Priestia megaterium: one gene and its partner. The protein of the gene in region 1 interacts with the protein of each later gene in a pairwise test. Links are inferred from orthologs where the notes say so. Each region holds a gene or a part of one and is shown on either strand. Other genes may lie near its edges. The genes, in order: ftsL and LIS78_RS00405.

The links.
Region 2: the proteins of ftsL (region 1) and LIS78_RS00405 interact in binary tests that used the Bacillus subtilis proteins (3 or more experiments, as listed by UniProt). The link is inferred for Priestia megaterium from one-to-one orthologs.

Annotation. Positions count from the first base shown.
Region 1 is NZ_CP085442.1:4,188,730-4,195,104, forward strand. The notes cover bases 3,693-6,375. They hold ftsL (cell division protein FtsL), read right to left. Parts: upstream 5,373-6,375; coding sequence 5,013-5,372; downstream 3,693-5,012. Other genes in these bases: LIS78_RS21705 (penicillin-binding protein), read right to left, coding at 3,693-5,007; rsmH (16S rRNA (cytosine(1402)-N(4))-methyltransferase RsmH), read right to left, coding at 5,406-6,341. Also shown: LIS78_RS21695 (UDP-N-acetylmuramoyl-L-alanyl-D-glutamate--2,6-diaminopimelate ligase), read right to left, coding at 1-551; LIS78_RS21700 (stage V sporulation protein D), read right to left, coding at 763-2,679; more of LIS78_RS21705, read right to left, coding at 2,749-3,692. UniProt on the Bacillus subtilis protein: Essential cell division protein that may play a structural role. Probably involved in the regulation of the timing of cell division. Also required for sporulation.
Region 2 is NZ_CP085442.1:62,137-73,101, forward strand. What follows is about bases 7,960-10,678. They hold LIS78_RS00405 (FtsB family cell division protein), read left to right. Parts: upstream 7,960-8,992; coding sequence 8,993-9,364; downstream 9,365-10,678. Other genes in these bases: LIS78_RS00390 (RNA-binding S4 domain-containing protein), read left to right, coding at 7,960-7,963; yabP (sporulation protein YabP), read left to right, coding at 8,063-8,368; yabQ (spore cortex biosynthesis protein YabQ), read left to right, coding at 8,365-8,988; LIS78_RS00410 (S1 domain-containing RNA-binding protein), read left to right, coding at 9,453-9,920; spoIIE (stage II sporulation protein E), read left to right, coding at 10,499-10,678. Also shown: mfd (transcription-repair coupling factor), read left to right, coding at 53-3,583; spoVT (stage V sporulation protein T), read left to right, coding at 3,833-4,369; LIS78_RS00380 (putative polysaccharide biosynthesis protein), read left to right, coding at 4,599-6,203; bifunctional methyltransferase/pyrophosphohydrolase YabN, read left to right, coding at 6,216-7,676; more of LIS78_RS00390, read left to right, coding at 7,697-7,959; more of spoIIE, read left to right, coding at 10,679-10,965. UniProt on the Bacillus subtilis protein: Required for vegetative and sporulation septum formation. Required for the activation of genes expressed under the control of the sporulation transcription factors sigma F and sigma E.

The DNA of each region.
Region 1 (6,375 bases):
CCTAAGTCAAGTGCATGAGATGATACTTCCATCATCGCTACTTCTACATTCTCCTCCACCATTTGATGAAATGTTTTTTGGAGCGTCAGCGATTCAGGCGTTGTGTTTTTTACATCATAAGACGTATCACCAATACGAATTTCAATCGTTCCAATTAGACCCGTCTTTTTATGCTGTGATTTAAAGATATGCTCAATTAAATGTGTAATCGTTGTTTTTCCATTTGTGCCTGTTACACCAATTAAATGCATTTTTTGTGTGGGCTGATTGTAGAAAGCATCCGCTAGCACTGCCATTGCTCGCTTTGTACTCTTCACGCGTACAACAGGCACTTCTACATCCACAGCCTTTTCTGCTAAGATTGCTACTGCCCCTTTTTCCACAGCCATCTGTGCAAAGCTATGGCCATCAACCGTATAGCCGTCTATACAAATGAACAATGCTCCGGGCTTAACTTCTCTTGAATCCATTTCAATTGACGTAATATCAATATTCTGTTCAGGAAGCTGAACAAAATCATGTAAATGTGTTAGTAGTTCTCGTAAATCCATTCCTACCATGTCCTCTCTATTTGTAAAGTGAAACGTTTGTTATAAGACGCTATGGCAACTATTCTTCTTTTTCTAGCACCTAACCTATTACATTTTACAGAAAAAGAAGCCCGGAGGGAACACCCCCAAGGCTTATTTGTTGATTTCATGTTCACAAGCAGAGAAACCTGCTGATTATCATGCAAGGAAGAATAGTGGTTTATAGAGATTTTTATTTTCCCATATAAATTCTAACCGTTTCGCCTTCTTTAACTTTCGTTCCGGCTGCAGGAGACTGCTTGACCACTTTATCTCCTTCGCCACTCACATCTAATTTTAAATTAAGTAGCTGTTCTTGTAACTCTTTTTTTGACATTCCTACGACATTTGGTACTTTTATCATTGGTGTGTCCAGCCATGTTAACTCTTTTTCAATTTGTCCTTTACGCGGTTTAACCTCCATCACACGCAAACTGTCTTCAATCATTTTACCTACAATCGGAGCTGCTACAACTCCACCAAACTGAATGGTGCCTTTTGGATTATCAACCGCAACATACACGACAATTTCAGGGTTATCTGCTGGTGCAACACCGATAAAAGAAACGATGTGATTATTTTTCAAATACTTTCCATTTTGAGCTTTTTGCGCAGTACCCGTCTTTCCTCCAACGCGGTACCCTTCCACAAAAGCTCCTTTTCCGCTTCCTTGTGCTACTACACTTTCAAGCGCAAAACGCACTTGCTTAGACGTTTCCTCGGAAATAACTTTTCGCTTAGCAACCGGCTTATGACTGCTTACAACTTTTCCGGTAGTTGGATCCACCCACTCTTTTGCGATATACGGTTCATAAAGCGTTCCACCGTTTACGGCTGCGGAAACAGCAGCTACTTGTTGAATAGGCGTAACAGCAACCCCTTGCCCAAAAGCTGTTGTAGCTTGTTCAACCGGCCCTACGCGATCAAGCGGGAACAAAATTCCTTTTGCTTCCCCTTGTAAATCAATACCTGTTTTTTGACCAAAGCCAAATTCTTTAATGTATTTGAACAATTTCTCTTTTCCTAAACGTTCCCCAAGCTCCACAAAACCAGGGTTACATGAGTTCTGTACAACTTCTAAAAAAGACTGCTGTCCATGTCCGCCTTTTTTCCAGCAGCGAAGTCTCGCTCCTCCAACTTCCGCGGCTCCATCATCGTAAAATTGATCTTTTAGTAAATCCACTTTCTTTTCTTCAAGAGCAGCTGCCAGTGTAATAATCTTAAACGTTGATCCGGGCTCATATACGCTCCAGATTGGAAGATTGCGATTATACACCTCAGGCTTCACATTTTTAAAATCCGTAGGATCAAAGCCCGGACGACTTGACATACCTAAAATTTCACCGTTTTTAGGATTCATAGCAATGGCAATCATACCATCTGGATTATAAGCTGTCTGAGCATTATCCAACTCACGCTCCATGATCGTTTGCACACGTGAATCAATGGTCAATCTCAAATCCAGCCCGTCCACAGGTGCTGTGTAGTCATCGGCTATATTTGGCATCTTTTTACCTTTAGCATCAGAATACAATTTAACTGAACCTTTTTGTCCTTTTAGCTCTTTATCATAATATAATTCAAGGCCTGTTAACCCTTGATTATCTACTCCCGCAAAGCCTAATACATGCGACAAATAACTCCCAAATGGATAGTACCGCTTCGAATCCTCAGCTATATATACGCCTTTTAAATTTAAATTTCGCACTTCATTTGCTTTCGCATGTGAAATTTTTCTTCCTTCAGGACGCAAATATACGCTAGAAGAAGCTTTTGTTATTTGTTCATATACTTTTTCTTTTGATGCTCCCAGCACTTTTGCTAACTTTTCAGCCGTAACAGCTGGATTTTCAACTTGTCTTGGCATAACTAAAACGGTCGGTGCACTTTTATTTGTAGCAAGTGCCACATCATTGCGATCTAGTATCTTTCCTCTTTCAGGTTCAAACGGAATATTCCGACTCCATAAGTCTTTGGCTTTTTCAGTTAGCGTATCCCCAGTCAGCAACTGTACATATCCAAGCCTTGTATCAATAATCAAAAACACAATAAAACCGACAAACAAAACAATGGCTAGCCTTTTACGAACTGTGACTCCTGATACCCGCATATATTAGAACCTCCTCTGAATCGGCTCGTTCCAATATATGCTTGTACAGGATTCACTAGAACTTATTTTCTAGTCAAGTTGCTTATCGTCTTTTTTACTATCAGACTCACTTTTTTCCGTTTCTTTTAACTTATTTAACGTGCTTGAAAACTCTTTAGGCGTTTCAAGTTCCACTTTCAGGTACGTTCCTGCTTTTAGCGGATCGCCTGCTTTAATACTTTGACTTACAACATAACCATTTTCAAGTGCGCTAGGTCGAACGTTGACAAATTCACTAAAGCGAATAACATCACGATGTGAAAAACCTGTTAAATCAGGCATTGTGGCTTTTCCATTTGTCTTAATAAACACGCGTTGACCAGTGACAATGGTATCAGAAGTCGGTGATTGGCTTTCTACCGTATCTCCTTTACCTATTACAACAGGAACAAGTCCTTTTTGTTTTAAGTCTTTCACGGCACTATCAACTGATTCATTAACGTAAGATTTAAGCGTAATTTCTGAATCTACTTTTTTATCTTCTGTTTTCTTTCCGTCTTCGTCTGTTTTTTCAGGCTCCACCCCTAAGTACTGCAGGCTGTTTTTCATCACCGGATTAAATACGGCTGTAAGCGGCGCAGTACCCGTCTCTTGAGGCGTGAGAGTTGGATTTTTAACGGCCACATAGACAAGCAGCTTTGGATCTTTAGCAGGTGCAAAGCCCATAAAGGAAATGAAATTTTTCCCGTGTCCATGCAAGTAGCCTCCGTTAGGACCAGGAATTTGAGCTGTTCCCGTCTTTCCAGCGACATCGTATCCTTCAATCGCGTAAGGTTTCCCTGTTCCGTCATCAGAAGAAACAACGGTTTCTAAAATATCTAGCGTTTCGTTCGCTGCTTTTTTAGATATAGGGTGTCCTACTACGGTAGGTTTTGTTTTCTTAATCGTTTTTTTATTTGTTTCATCGACTACTTGTTTAATCACATAAGGCTTCATCATTTTTCCGTCATTTGCAATAGCAGTAGCCGCTTGAATTTCTTGAATAGGTGTAAAAGCAGACGCCTGTCCAAACGCAGTGGTTACTCGATCTCTCGGGTACTTCGTCACTAACTTGCTAGAAGCTTCGTTTGGCAAGTCAATTCCCGTTTTATCCATAAAGCCAAACTTGTCCAAGTATTTATACAAACGGTCGGTACCTAATTTTTCGTTGGCTAAAATGGCAACCGCTACATTTGAAGACCTTTGAATTCCTTCATTAAATGTAATAGCTCCCCAGCCGACCCCACCGTTGTGGTCGTTAATCGGAACGCTGGTTTTCGTTACTTTATAAGATCCGGACTGATAGCGGTCTTCGCCGTTATAGACTCCTGCATCAATCGCCGCCGCTAGCGTAAAGATTTTCATCGTTGAACCAAGTTCATAGCTGTTTTCGACAAACGGATTACGATAAGACGTGATATCACGAATATTTGGGTCAAATGAAGGGCGGTTTGACATCGCCAAAATTTCACCGGTTTTCGGATTCACTACCGTTGCCATTAGCTCTTCTGGTTTATATTCTTTAGCAGCAGCTGTCATTGCATCCTCTAAAAACGTTTGAATTTTTTCATCAATCGTAAGCGTGACGCTGTCTCCATTTTTCGGAGCTACAATTGACTCTTTTGGATCCGGAAGCTTAATTCCATTTTTAGCAGCTTCGTATTTTACATATCCATCTTCTTCAGAAAGCTGCTTATCAAATACTTTTTCAATTCCCATTTTCCCTACGATTTTACCCGTATCATCTTTTTGCGCATATCCTAAAATACTTGAGGCGAATACACCGTTTGGATAGAAGCGCTTCGAATCGCGTAAAAACGTGATGCCTGGGAGATTTAGTTTCTCAATTTTTTGCTTTAGCACGTTATCAATGTCACGGCCCCCGGGACCAAGTTCGACTTGGAAGGTACCACGTTTAATTCCTCCCGTTAACATGCTTTCAATTTTCGATTCGTCCATATTTAATAATGGGGCTAATTTTTTAGCCGTCTTTTCAGGGTCTATTACGTGCTGCGGGTGATCTTTGTCTTTTGTTTGTTTTTTATCTAAAATCGCCACAACCGTATAAGCACCCGTGTCTTGGGCGATTGCTTCTCCGTTTCGATCGTAAATCGTACCGCGCTGTCCTTCAATTTTAGACGTTCGCGTATGCTGTTTTTGTGCAATTTCGGCTAAAGCTTCTCCGTCTGCTTTGCCCGTCGCTTGGATGTAAAAGAACCTGATGGCTAATACAAAAAAGAGCAATGCAAATATTAAAATTAATATTGCTGCTCCTGTACTAATATTGCTATTTTTTCTTGGCGTAGTCATCGCAATTAATCGTTAACGACTTTTACGTTATTTTCATTCAATTTTAGTCCAAGTTCTTTTGCTTTTGTCCAAATACGATCGTATGCACTTAACTCTGTTACCTGTAGTTTTAACTCATTGTTTTTTGCTTCTTGCTTGTCAATCTTTCCATCGAGTGATTGCACTTCTTCACTGATGCTATAAAGGGAAGATTGATTTGAAATGATTTGCACAGACCCAAACAGCATGAGTGCGACAAATCCAGAATACACAATTTTTTCACCAACCGTGATTTTTCTTTTTGTCTTCCGAATAACTTGACGTACCGTCTTTTGCTGCTTCTGCTGCTGATCTTGCTCTCTTACTTTGTATGCTACATTGTTCATTCTCGTCCCCTCCTCTTTGATTAAACCCTTTAATTAAACTAATTTCTCAACAATTCTAAGCTTTGCCGAACGCGCTCGCTTATTTTCTTCTATCTCTTCTTCTGAAGGTAAAATAGGTTTTCTTGTAATAACTTTCATTTTAGGTTTAAATTCTTCTGGAATAACCGGCAGTCCATGCGGAAGCTGCGGAACCGTGCTTGCATTTTTAAACGCTACTTTACAAATTCGGTCTTCAAGTGAGTGGAAGGTAATAACACTTACACGTCCACCTTTTTTTATCACATCCATAGCCTGTTCAATTGCATCTTCAAATACTTGAAGCTCATCATTTACAGCAATTCGAATAGCCTGGAAAATTCGTTTTGCCGGATGTCCACCCGTTCGTCTAGCTGGTGCTGGAATACCATCTTTAATAAGATCAACCAGCTCTAGCGTTGTTTCAATTGGTTTAGACTCTCGATATGCTTCAATTTTGCGGGCAATTTGTTTCGAAAACTTTTCTTCTCCGTACTGGAAAAAGATCTTCACAAGTTTTTCATAAGGCCATTCATTTACTACGTTGTACGCAGAAAACATTGAGTTTTGATCCATGCGCATATCAAGCGGGGCATCATGGTGAAAGCTGAACCCTCGCTCTGGTGTATCCAACTGAGGAGACGAGACGCCGAGGTCAAACAATACTCCGTCTACTTCTTCAATTCCGTGTTTCATTAGCTGCTCTTTTAAATAGCGAAAATTACTTTTGATTAGAATAACTCTGTCTAGATACGGGGCTAATTTCTCTTTTGCATTTGCAAGAGCGACATCGTCTTGATCAAACGCAATTAATTTCCCTTTTTCTGATAGCTGTTTTACGATATATTCACTATGACCTGCTCCGCCAAGCGTGCAGTCGACATATACTCCATCCGGCTTAATATTTAAGCCTTCCGCTGCTTCTTTAAGCAAAACAGTTGTGTGATTAAACATTATGACACCTACTTCTTTCTAAACTACTTAGTTA
Region 2 (10,965 bases), 4.1 Mb from region 1 along the record:
CCAAAGCGTTTTTCTGTTTAGTTTAGACATATCATGGGAGGAGGGAATTCCTTTGCGAGGGATTAGACAGCAATTTGAAGAAAATACAGAAATTGGAGCTGTTGTCAGCAGTTTAGAAGAAGGTTTGAAAGAACAGTTAGTAACGGGAATTTCCGGTTCAGCTCGATCTGTATTAATGGCACTCTTAAATGAGGATAAAAAATACCCCTTATTAGTAGTGACTCATAATTTATATCAAGCCCAAAAAGTGTATGAAGACCTTTTGCATCTTTTACCGGAAAAAGACGTTTTCTTATACCCTGTTAACGATTTAGTTGCTACAGAAGTGGGGATTGCAAGTCCAGAATTAAAGGCTCAGCGAATTGAAGTACTCAATTATTGGAGTCAACATACAGGTGGAGTAGTTGTAACACCGCTTGCAGGAATTCGAAAGCTGCTGCCTCCTAAAGCAAGATGGGAGCAAACGCAGCTGCCGTTTCAAATGGGAATTGACATCGACGTTGATCATTATTTAAAAAGGTTAGTTGAGTTGGGTTATGAGAGGGCATCGATGGTTTCAGCTCCGGGTGAGTTTAGTGTGCGCGGAGGAATCATTGACATTTATCCGTTAACAGAAGAGCTACCTGTCCGAATTGAACTATTTGATACGGAGATTGATTCCATTCGTACTTTTACAATCGAGGATCAACGCTCTCAAGAGCAGTTAAAAGAAATTTCAATCGGCCCTGCTACGGAAATCATTGTGAACCAAAATGAAGTGGCCCAAGGAATTGAAGAACTAGAAGCACAGCTGGCTTCGACGCTGCAACAAGTGAAAAACGCAGCGCTAAAAGCTACCTTAACAGAAAATATTAAAGGTGAAATTGAACAGCTGCGTCAAGGTCAACTTCTTGAAAATATGTTCAAGTATTTATCATTCTTCTACGAATCGCCTGCTAGTTTACTAGATTATTTACCAGAAGGCGGTCTTGTCATCTTTGATGAGACAACTCGAATTCAAGAAACGTCTGATCAGCTTGAAACAGAGGAAGCTGAATGGATAACGGAATTATTAGGACAAGGGCAAATTGTTCGAGACGTTCAATTATCTCATAAGCTCCCATCTCTTATTCAGCGAGCAAAACATCAGTTTTTATACTTATCGTTATTTTTGAAGCACGTATCGTATACGAGTCCGCAAAATATTATTAATATTTCATGTAAGCAGATGCAGCAGTTTTACGGCCAAATGAATTTATTAAAAAGTGAAATTGAACGTTGGAAAAATGCTAATTATACGGTAGTCCTCTTAGGAGCAGATAAAGAGCGCGTGAAAAAACTCGAAGGTGTGCTAGCAGATTATGATATTGATTCATCTATTTTAGATGGAAATGGTCAGCTTGTGCCAGGTCTTGTTCAAATTATTGAAGGCGATTTACAAATGGGCTTTGAACTGCCGATGCAAAAATTAGCTGTTTTAACCGAGGAAGAATTGTTTAAAAAACGGGTAAAGAAATCAAAGCGCCGTCAAAAGCTTTCCAATGCAGAGCGTATTAAAAGCTATTCAGAGTTAAACGTAGGTGACTATGTCGTTCACGTGAACCACGGTATTGGCCGTTACTTAGGAATGGAAACGTTAGAGATTAACGGTAATCATAAAGATTATATCCATATCAAATATGAAGGCTCTGACAAGCTGTACGTTCCTGTTGAACAGATTGATCAAGTACAAAAATACGTAGGATCTGAAGGGAAAGAGCCAAAAGTATATAAACTTGGCGGAAATGACTGGAAGAAAGTGAAACGAAAAGTTGAGTCTTCTGTTCAAGACATCGCTGATGACTTAATTAAACTGTATGCAGAGCGTGAAGCAAGTAAAGGTTATGCATTTTCCCCGGATGGCGATTTACAGAGAGAATTTGAAACAGCTTTCCCTTATCAAGAAACCGAAGATCAGCTTCGTTCTGTACAAGAAATTAAAAAGGATATGGAACATGAAAGACCAATGGATCGTCTGCTTTGTGGAGACGTTGGATATGGAAAAACGGAAGTAGCCATTCGTGCTGCGTTTAAAGCTGTGACAGATGGAAAACAAGTGGCTATTTTAGTGCCAACCACTATTTTAGCTCAGCAGCATTATGAAACCATCCGTGAGCGTTTTCAAGATTATCCAATCAACATTGGGCTATTGAGCCGATTTCGCAGCCGTAAACAGCAGCAAGAAACAATTAAAGGGCTAAAAAACGGGACCGTAGATGTAGTGATTGGTACACATCGTTTACTATCTAAAGACGTGATTTATAAAGATTTAGGATTGTTAGTTATCGATGAAGAACAGCGTTTTGGTGTAACGCATAAGGAAAAAATCAAGCAAATGAAAGCAAACGTTGATGTCCTTACACTTACAGCAACACCTATTCCACGAACATTACATATGTCTATGTTGGGCGTAAGGGATTTGTCTGTTATTGAAACGCCGCCTGAAAATCGTTTTCCAGTTCAAACATATGTAGTGGAGTATAATCCGGTTTTAGTTCGTGAAGCGATTGAGCGTGAGTTAGCGCGTGATGGCCAAGTTTACTTTTTATATAATCGCGTAGAAGATATTGAACGAAAAGCAGAAGAAATTTCGATGCTCGTGCCTGATGCTAGGGTAACGTATGCCCACGGAAAAATGAATGAAACAGAACTCGAAGCGGTTATCTTAAGCTTTTTAGAAGGCGAATATGACGTGATTGTGAGTACAACCATTATCGAAACAGGAGTAGATATTCCCAATGTAAATACGCTCATTGTCAATAATGCTGATAAGATGGGATTATCACAACTGTATCAATTAAGAGGGCGTGTAGGTCGTTCAAATCGCGTGGCATATGCGTACTTTACGTATCACAAAGACAAAGTACTGACAGAAGTAGCTGAAAAGCGTCTGCAAGCTATTAAAGAATTCACCGAATTAGGTTCTGGTTTTAAAATTGCTATGCGCGATCTTTCAATACGTGGCGCCGGAAACTTACTGGGTGCTCAGCAGCATGGATTTATCGATTCTGTCGGTTTCGATCTCTACTCACAAATGCTTAAAGAAGCGATAGAAGAAAGACGCGGGTCTGACGGAGAAAGTGTGAAATTTAATGTGGAAATGAATCTGGACTTAGACGCGTATATCCCTGATCAGTACATTACAGACGGCCGCTTGAAAATTGAGATGTATAAGCGCTTTAGAGGAATTGAAGCACTAGAGGATATTCAAGAATTGCAGGATGAAATGATTGATCGTTTTGGAGAGTATCCGGCTGAGGTTGAGTATTTGTTTAAAGTAGCTGAAACAAAAGTATATGCAACGCAGAACTTAGTAGAATCTATTCTTCAGTCAAAACAAGAAATTTCTATTCTGTTGTCTGAAGAAGCAAGCTCAACGGTAGACGGCCAAAAATTATTCATGCTAGGTGATCAATTTGGCAGAATGGTCAGCTTAGGTATGGAAGGCAAGAAAGTAAAATTAGTGGTTAATGTAAAAGGACTTGCTCAAAAAGAATGGCTCAATATTGTGTATCAGTTAGTAAAAGGAGTAGCCACTGTTAAAAAAGAACAAGTTACGAATTAAAAAGAAGGCTCATTTTTGAGCCTTCTTTTTGTATAGCTGAAATGAAAATATCCAAATCCCCATGTTTTGGCGGTTTTTTGGACATTTTTTTAATAAAAGCACACTTTTTAACAAAAAAAGAGATGGTTGGTGAATAGAAGTTGTAGAGTGAAGAATACTAACCTCAACAAAGGTGAACCTTTTATCATATAGCCATCAGTGATATTCACCAACTATTTTAATCATCATATGAAAGAGAGGCTTCAATGAATGAAAGCAACAGGTATTGTTCGTCGTATTGATGATTTGGGTCGCGTTGTGATTCCAAAAGAAATTAGAAGAACACTTCGCATCCGAGAGGGAGACCCGCTAGAGATTTTCGTCGATCGCGATGGAGAAGTTATTTTAAAGAAATATTCTCCAATTAGTGAATTGGGAGACTTTGCAAAAGAGTATGGCGAAGCGCTATACGATAGCTTAGGTCATCCTGTACTTATTTGTGACCGCGATGTATTTATTGCGGTAGCAGGAAGTTCTAAAAAAGAATACTTAAATAAAAACATTAGTTCTTTAGTGGAATCTGTTATGGAAAGCCGCAGTTCTTCTTTAGTAACTGATGGGAAAAACCTTGAATTTGTCGATGGATACGAAGAAAATATTTCTTCTTACACAATCGGTCCGATTATTGCAAATGGAGATCCGATTGGAGCTGTTGTCATTTTCTCAAAAGATAAGTCTCTTGGTGAAGTAGAGCATAAAGCAGCCGAAACAGCAGCTAGCTTCTTATCTCGTCAAATGGAGCAGTAAGCGTAATTATCTTTATTTTACATCATTTAATGAAAAGGTAGCAGTTTCTGCTGCCTTTTTTCATGCTGTCTTACCTTAGAAATAAAGAGAACATGATATAATGGTACGGTATTTTATTTATTGGAAAGTGCAGGATGTTTTATAAGAACAAAGCTCTATTCTATTGCGGTTAGCGGCTAATAAAAAGAGTTGTTCATATCATTACAAGCTGCAGGTGAAAGGTGTAGGAATGCAGAAACAGTCAAAGCTCTATTCTATTTTTAACGGCGCCGTTATTTTAACGCTCGCAGGTTTATTTACGAAAATCTTAAGTGCCACTTATCGTATTCCATATCACCATATCGCGGGAGATATAGGGTTTTATATCTATCAGCAAGTTTATCCGCTATATGGAATTGCGCTACAGCTAGGTACATATGGTTTCCCTGTAATTATTTCAAAGTTAGTAGCTGAGTATGCGGTAACAAATCGGAGAAAGGAAATCCGAGGAATACTTCAAGTTTCATTTGCTTTTTTGTTTGTAGTAGGCTGCACGATATTTGCGTTCGAATATAGCTTCGCAGAAACGATTGCCGAGTGGATGGGAGATCGTAAGTTAACGATTCTCATTCAAATTATTTCATTTTCCTTTTTACTTATTCCGTTTATTGCTGTTATTCGTGGTTATTATCAAGGATTACATAATATGTTTCCTACAGCGTTGTCTCAAATCGCAGAACAAGTTGTACGGGTAGGGACTATTTTGTATCTGTCTATTTTCTTGATCCAACATGGGTATGATTTATATACTGCAGGGGCGGGAGCTATTTTTGGTTCCATAACAGGCGGTATAACATCTCTTATTATTTTATTTTTATTTGTTTTTAGAACAAAGACAAATTCTAAGGGAGTATTTCAACGCATAAAAAAAGCAGACATCAAAAAAATAGTAAAAATCCTTGTTATTCAAGGCTTATTAATTTGTATTAGCGGTATGGGTCTGCTGTTTATCCAGCTTATTGACTCCTTTACTTTATATTCTAGTCTGACGGCGCACGGCATGGCTGAAGAGGCAGCACAAATTTTAAAAGGTATTTATGACCGCGGGCTTCCGTTGATTCAATTAGGTACAGTAGTAGGTACAGCTTTTTCACTTTCGCTTGTACCTGTTATTTCTTCAGCCATTGCGAAAAAGAACCTGTCATTTGTGGTTGAAAAAGTTCAGCTGTCTCTCCGTCTATCGCTTGTAGTCGGAGTTGGAGCAGCTTTTGGCTTGATTGCGCTAATGAAACCCATTAATATGCTTTTATATAGTAACTCCGACGGAACGGACGTTTTACAAATTTTGAGCTTGTTAGTTATATTTACAACAGTAGCAGCAACTGCTGGAGCCGTGCTGCAGGGGATGGGAGCTGTTTTCGCGCCTGTAATAGCCGTCATCGCTGGCATGGCAGTCAAACTGATATTGAATCTTTGGCTAATACCAGATTTTCAAACCTTAGGAGCAGCCATTGCTTCATCAGCTGGATTCGCTATCGTTGCAGCAATCAATCTATTTTGTCTGTATAAAAAGCTAGCTGTGCCTCTTGTTCCGAAAAAGGCGAGTGGAGGTATTTTTATAACGGGCATAGCAATGGTCGTTCTTTTGCAAAGCTGTTTATTTTGTTTACATCACTTTGTATGGTCTAATGGTTTAGATACAAGCAAACAAGTGGTTGAAACAGGAGCTGGTGTTTTAATAGGCGGTTTATTTTATTTGTTTATCATTATGAAACAACATATTTTTACCGAAGAGGAATTACGTTTACTTCCAATGGGAAGTGTTTTAGCTAAATACGTATTAAAAAATAAATAAGAAGGTGAAGCAATGACAGGTAAAGTAACAGTTATTGGTTTAGGAGCAGGCGATTTAGAACAGCTACCTGTAGGCATTTATCGCTTGCTACAGCAGGAAAAGCATATTTATATGCGCACAAAAGAACATCCTGTAATCAAAGAATTAGAAAGTGAAGGCTTGACGTATGTATCCTATGATGACGTATACGAATCTTATGATGCATTTGAAGAGGTATATGAACATATATCAAATGATTTAATCGAAAAAGCTTCAATTGAAGAAGTGGTATATGCCGTTCCCGGGCACCCTTTAGTGGCAGAACGTACGGTTCAATTACTTTTACAAAAAGGAAAAGAGCGGGGCATTCCCGTTGAAATTAAAGGGGGACAAAGCTTCTTAGACCCAATTTTTGGCGCGCTAAAGATCGATCCTATTGAAGGGTTTCAGCTGCTAGACGGAACAGATTTAAAGCGAAGCGAAATAGAATTAACGGGTCATGTTCTAATTGCTCAAGTGTACGATCAGTTCGTTGCCTCAGAGGTAAAGCTAACGCTGATGGAACACGTTCCTGATGATTACCTTGTTTATATTGTAACGGCAGCGGGAAGCAGTGAAGAAAAAATCCAGCCGGTCAAGCTTTATGAATTGGATAGAGAAATGTCGCTCAATAACTTAACGACTATTTATGTTCCTCCAGTAGCAGACGAAACAATTTTATACCATCAATTTGACGCATTCAGAAGGATTATTGCCACGCTCAGAGGGCCAAAAGGATGTCCTTGGGATCAAAAACAAACGCATGAATCGCTCAAGCGCTATTTGCTAGAAGAGTCTTATGAGTTATTAGATGCAATTGACCGTCAAGATGACGATAATATGATTGAAGAGCTCGGTGATGTATTGCTGCAGGTATTGCTTCATGCACAAATCGGTGAAGATGAAGGAATGTTTTCAATTGATGATGTTATTCGCAGTGTTTCAGAGAAAATGGTAAGACGCCATCCGCATGTATTTGGTGAAGTAAGCGTAAATGATGCAGACGAGGTCTTGAAAAATTGGGATGAAATCAAAAAAGAAGAAAAAGGAGAGGAACCTTCTTCTCTGTTAGCTTCTGTACCGGCAGCTATGCCTTCTTTAATGAAAGCGCACGGATACCAAAAACAAGCTGCAAAAGTTGGGTTCGATTGGTCAGAAGTTGAACCTATGTGGGAAAAAGTACAGGAAGAACTTGCTGAATTCCAAGAGGAAGTACAGCATGCTGATAAAGAAAAAATGAGCGATGAATTTGGAGATATTTTATTTGCTTTAGTGAATATTGCAAGATTCTATAAAATCGACTCTGAAGCTGCATTAGCTAAAACGAATACAAAATTTTTAAATCGATTTCAATATATTGAAGAAAAAGTGAGAGCTTCTGAAAAACCATTTGAATCTTTTTCGTTAGAAGAGTTAGATGAATTTTGGGAAGAAGCCAAAAAAACAGGTTTGTAAAACAGAAAGGTGAGGGAATTATGAGGTTAGATAAATTTTTAAAAGTATCACGTTTAATTAAGCGCCGTACATTAGCAAAAGAAGTATCAGACAAGGGCCGTATTACCATTAATGGTATCGTTGCAAAAGCAAGCACAAATGTGAAAGTAGGAGATGAATTAGCAATCACATTTGGCACGAAGAAAATTACCGTTAAAATAGAGGCTCTTCAAGAAGCAGCTAAAAAAGAAGAAGCAGCTAATTTGTACTCAATTGTCAAAGAAGAGCGTATTTCATCTGAAGTATAACTGATGAAGGCTTGTTCTAAATCACCTTTCTCATTCATATGTTTTAAACAACAGATAACAAGAGCGAATGCTCTTAATGAATGAGGTGGGGATGAAGATATGAGCCAATTTTACGAAGCAAGCAATTCAAACAAAGACCATACTCCAAATCATGATTTAGTGATGAAGGGTCGGCGTCTCTTAGATATTACGGGTGTGAAGCAGGTAGAGAGCTTTGACAATGAGGAATTTTTACTTGAAACAGTGATGGGTTTCTTGTCAGTTAGAGGGCAAAATCTGCAAATGAAAAATTTAGACGTTGATCAAGGAATTGTATCGATAAAAGGAAAAATCTTTGATATAGTTTACTTAGATGAGAACCAATCGGAGAAGGCTAAAGGATTCTTTAGTAAGTTGTTTCGATGAGTTTAAACATTCAGCTCTATACAATGCTTGCGATGGTATCGATGGGAAGCGGTTTAGGTGCTTCTCTCGATACTTATCGTTACTTTGTTAATCGCTCTAAATCACGCCCATGGTTTGTATTTGTGAATGACGTATTGTTTTGGATGGTGCAAGCTCTTCTCATTTTTTATGTGTTGTTTTTAGTGAATGAAGGAGAACTGCGTTTGTATGCGTTTCTTGCTTTGTTTTGCGGCTTTGCCGCGTATCAAAGCTTATTTCAATCACTGTATTTAAAAGTATTAACATTTACTGTCTCGAGCGTATTAAGTTTATATCGAGGTGTTTTAACGCTTAGTAATATTTTTTTGGTCAAGCCTATCCGCTTCTTTATTCATATTCTACTTGTAGTCGCTTTAGGGATCTACCGAGCTGTTCATAAGCTGCTCGTATTCTGTCTAAAGCTTATTTACGTACCGACCAGGTGGGTTCTTTTCGTATTTTGGAGAATGATGCCTAAACCTGTAAAACGATTTTTACATATGGGTTTTCGGTATATAGAAGGAATTTACAATCGTGCAAAGAATATGATAATGAGAGTCGTTGCATGGGTGAACACTTTAAAAAACAAGGGGGACGACTAATTCAATGAGTGCGGTACGAAAAAAAAAGGTCGCGAAGTTAAACACTGATTATAGCCATAAACAAGAGCAAATTAAACAAAATACAGATCGAAAGCGTATCGGTTTAATTAGGCGTTTGACTGTTTTCGGAGTGTTGGCCTTAATCATTGGTGGATTGATGGTATCAGCTTTAATTACGCAAACCTCAGCTATCGAGAACAAAAAAGCTGAGAAGGTGAAATTAGAACAGCAGCTGACAAAATTACAAAGCAAGCAAAAACAGTTAAAAGGTGAAATCGTCAAGTTAAATGACGATGATTATATTAAAAAGATTGCCCGCAGAGATTATTTTTTATCAGAAGACGGGGAAATTATCTTTAATGTAAAAAAAGACTAAACGTATGGTTCGTTGACAGTGTATTTTTGCTTTTTGTATAATATAATAAATTGATTTCTTTTATCATTTAAGGAGGAGCATTTTTTTTATGTCAATCGAAGTAGGCAGCAAGTTACAGGGAAAGGTAACAGGTATTACGAACTTTGGAGCTTTTGTTGAGTTACCAGGAGGTTCAACAGGCTTGGTTCATATCAGTGAAGTAGCTGATAATTACGTAAAGGACATTAACGACCATTTAAAAGTGGGCGACGAAGTTGAAGTCAAAGTAATTAACGTTGAGAAAGATGGTAAAATTGGTCTTTCAATTAAGAAAGCGGTAGACAAACCAGAACGTCCAGAAAGACCAGAGCGTCCTGCAAGAGCGCCACGCTCAGACCGTCCACGTGATTCACGCCCACAACGTAATAACAATCGTGGTGGTGGTAATGATTTCCGTACAAAAGAAACATTCGAACAAAAAATGAATCGTTTCTTAAAAGACAGTGAAGAACGTTTATCTTCCCTAAAACGCCATACCGAATCAAAACGTGGTGGACGCGGTGCAAAACGCGGTTAACTTGCTGCTTATATCAAATAGATAGCGAGTTTTTGGAAAGTACCTTTTATCTAAAAGGTGCTTTTTTTATATGTAAAAAAGAGTAGAAAAAAAGCATGTACTGTTGTACATGCTTTTTGATGACCCGTACGGGATTCGAACCCGTGTTACCGCCGTGAAAGGGCGGTGTCTTAACCGCTTGACCAACGGGCCTTTATTCGAGTAGCGGCGGAGGGGATCGAACCCCCGACCTCACGGGTATGAACCGTACGCTCTAGCCAGCTGAGCTACACCGCCATTATACGTTCTCTAAAAGACATTTATAATAATATAAAAAAGCAGGGTTATTGTCAATAGCTTTTTTGTTATTTTTATAGACTTTTATTTGCTTTTAAAAAAGAATGATGAGCATAGGCTTTAACAGTATCTCTGATATTTTTTAAATTGCCATGTAAGATTGTACATCTTTTTGTATAGTTTTCAATATAATACTAGAAAATAGTCGAACGATTATAGGTATTTTGCTAGTCCGTTTGACAAAATTTCACCTTTCGCCGCGATATAATAACGAATAAGTATAATTAGCGGGTGGTGGGAGAATGCAAAAGACGGAAAGAGATTTTGCAAGTCCAACAACAGAGGCGGTATTTAACCGAACTAGATTAGAAATGTCCCGTGTATTTACAAAGGCGGGTATGAAAACGGAAAAGGTGTTATTTCAATGGGGATTGTTGCTGCTAGTCGTAGGTTTTTTATTAGGACGAGCGTTAATTTTAATGAAAATCATGCCATTTGCTTTGCCATTCTTTGCAGCTGTAATGGCTATAAAGAAAGAAAAAGCACCGTTAGCAAGTTTAGCCGTATTGGCAGGGGCATTTAGTGTTTCCATTCAAAATGGAGGTACCGTATTTGCTACACTATTTGTTTTCTTACTAATTCATCGATTTAGCGGCATACTGACAATGGATCCGTTAAAGAAGCTGCCGTTCACTGTATTTAGCGCGATGTTACTTACAAAACTAACTATTTTTTATGTGTTTACCAAGGAATTCACCATGTATGATTT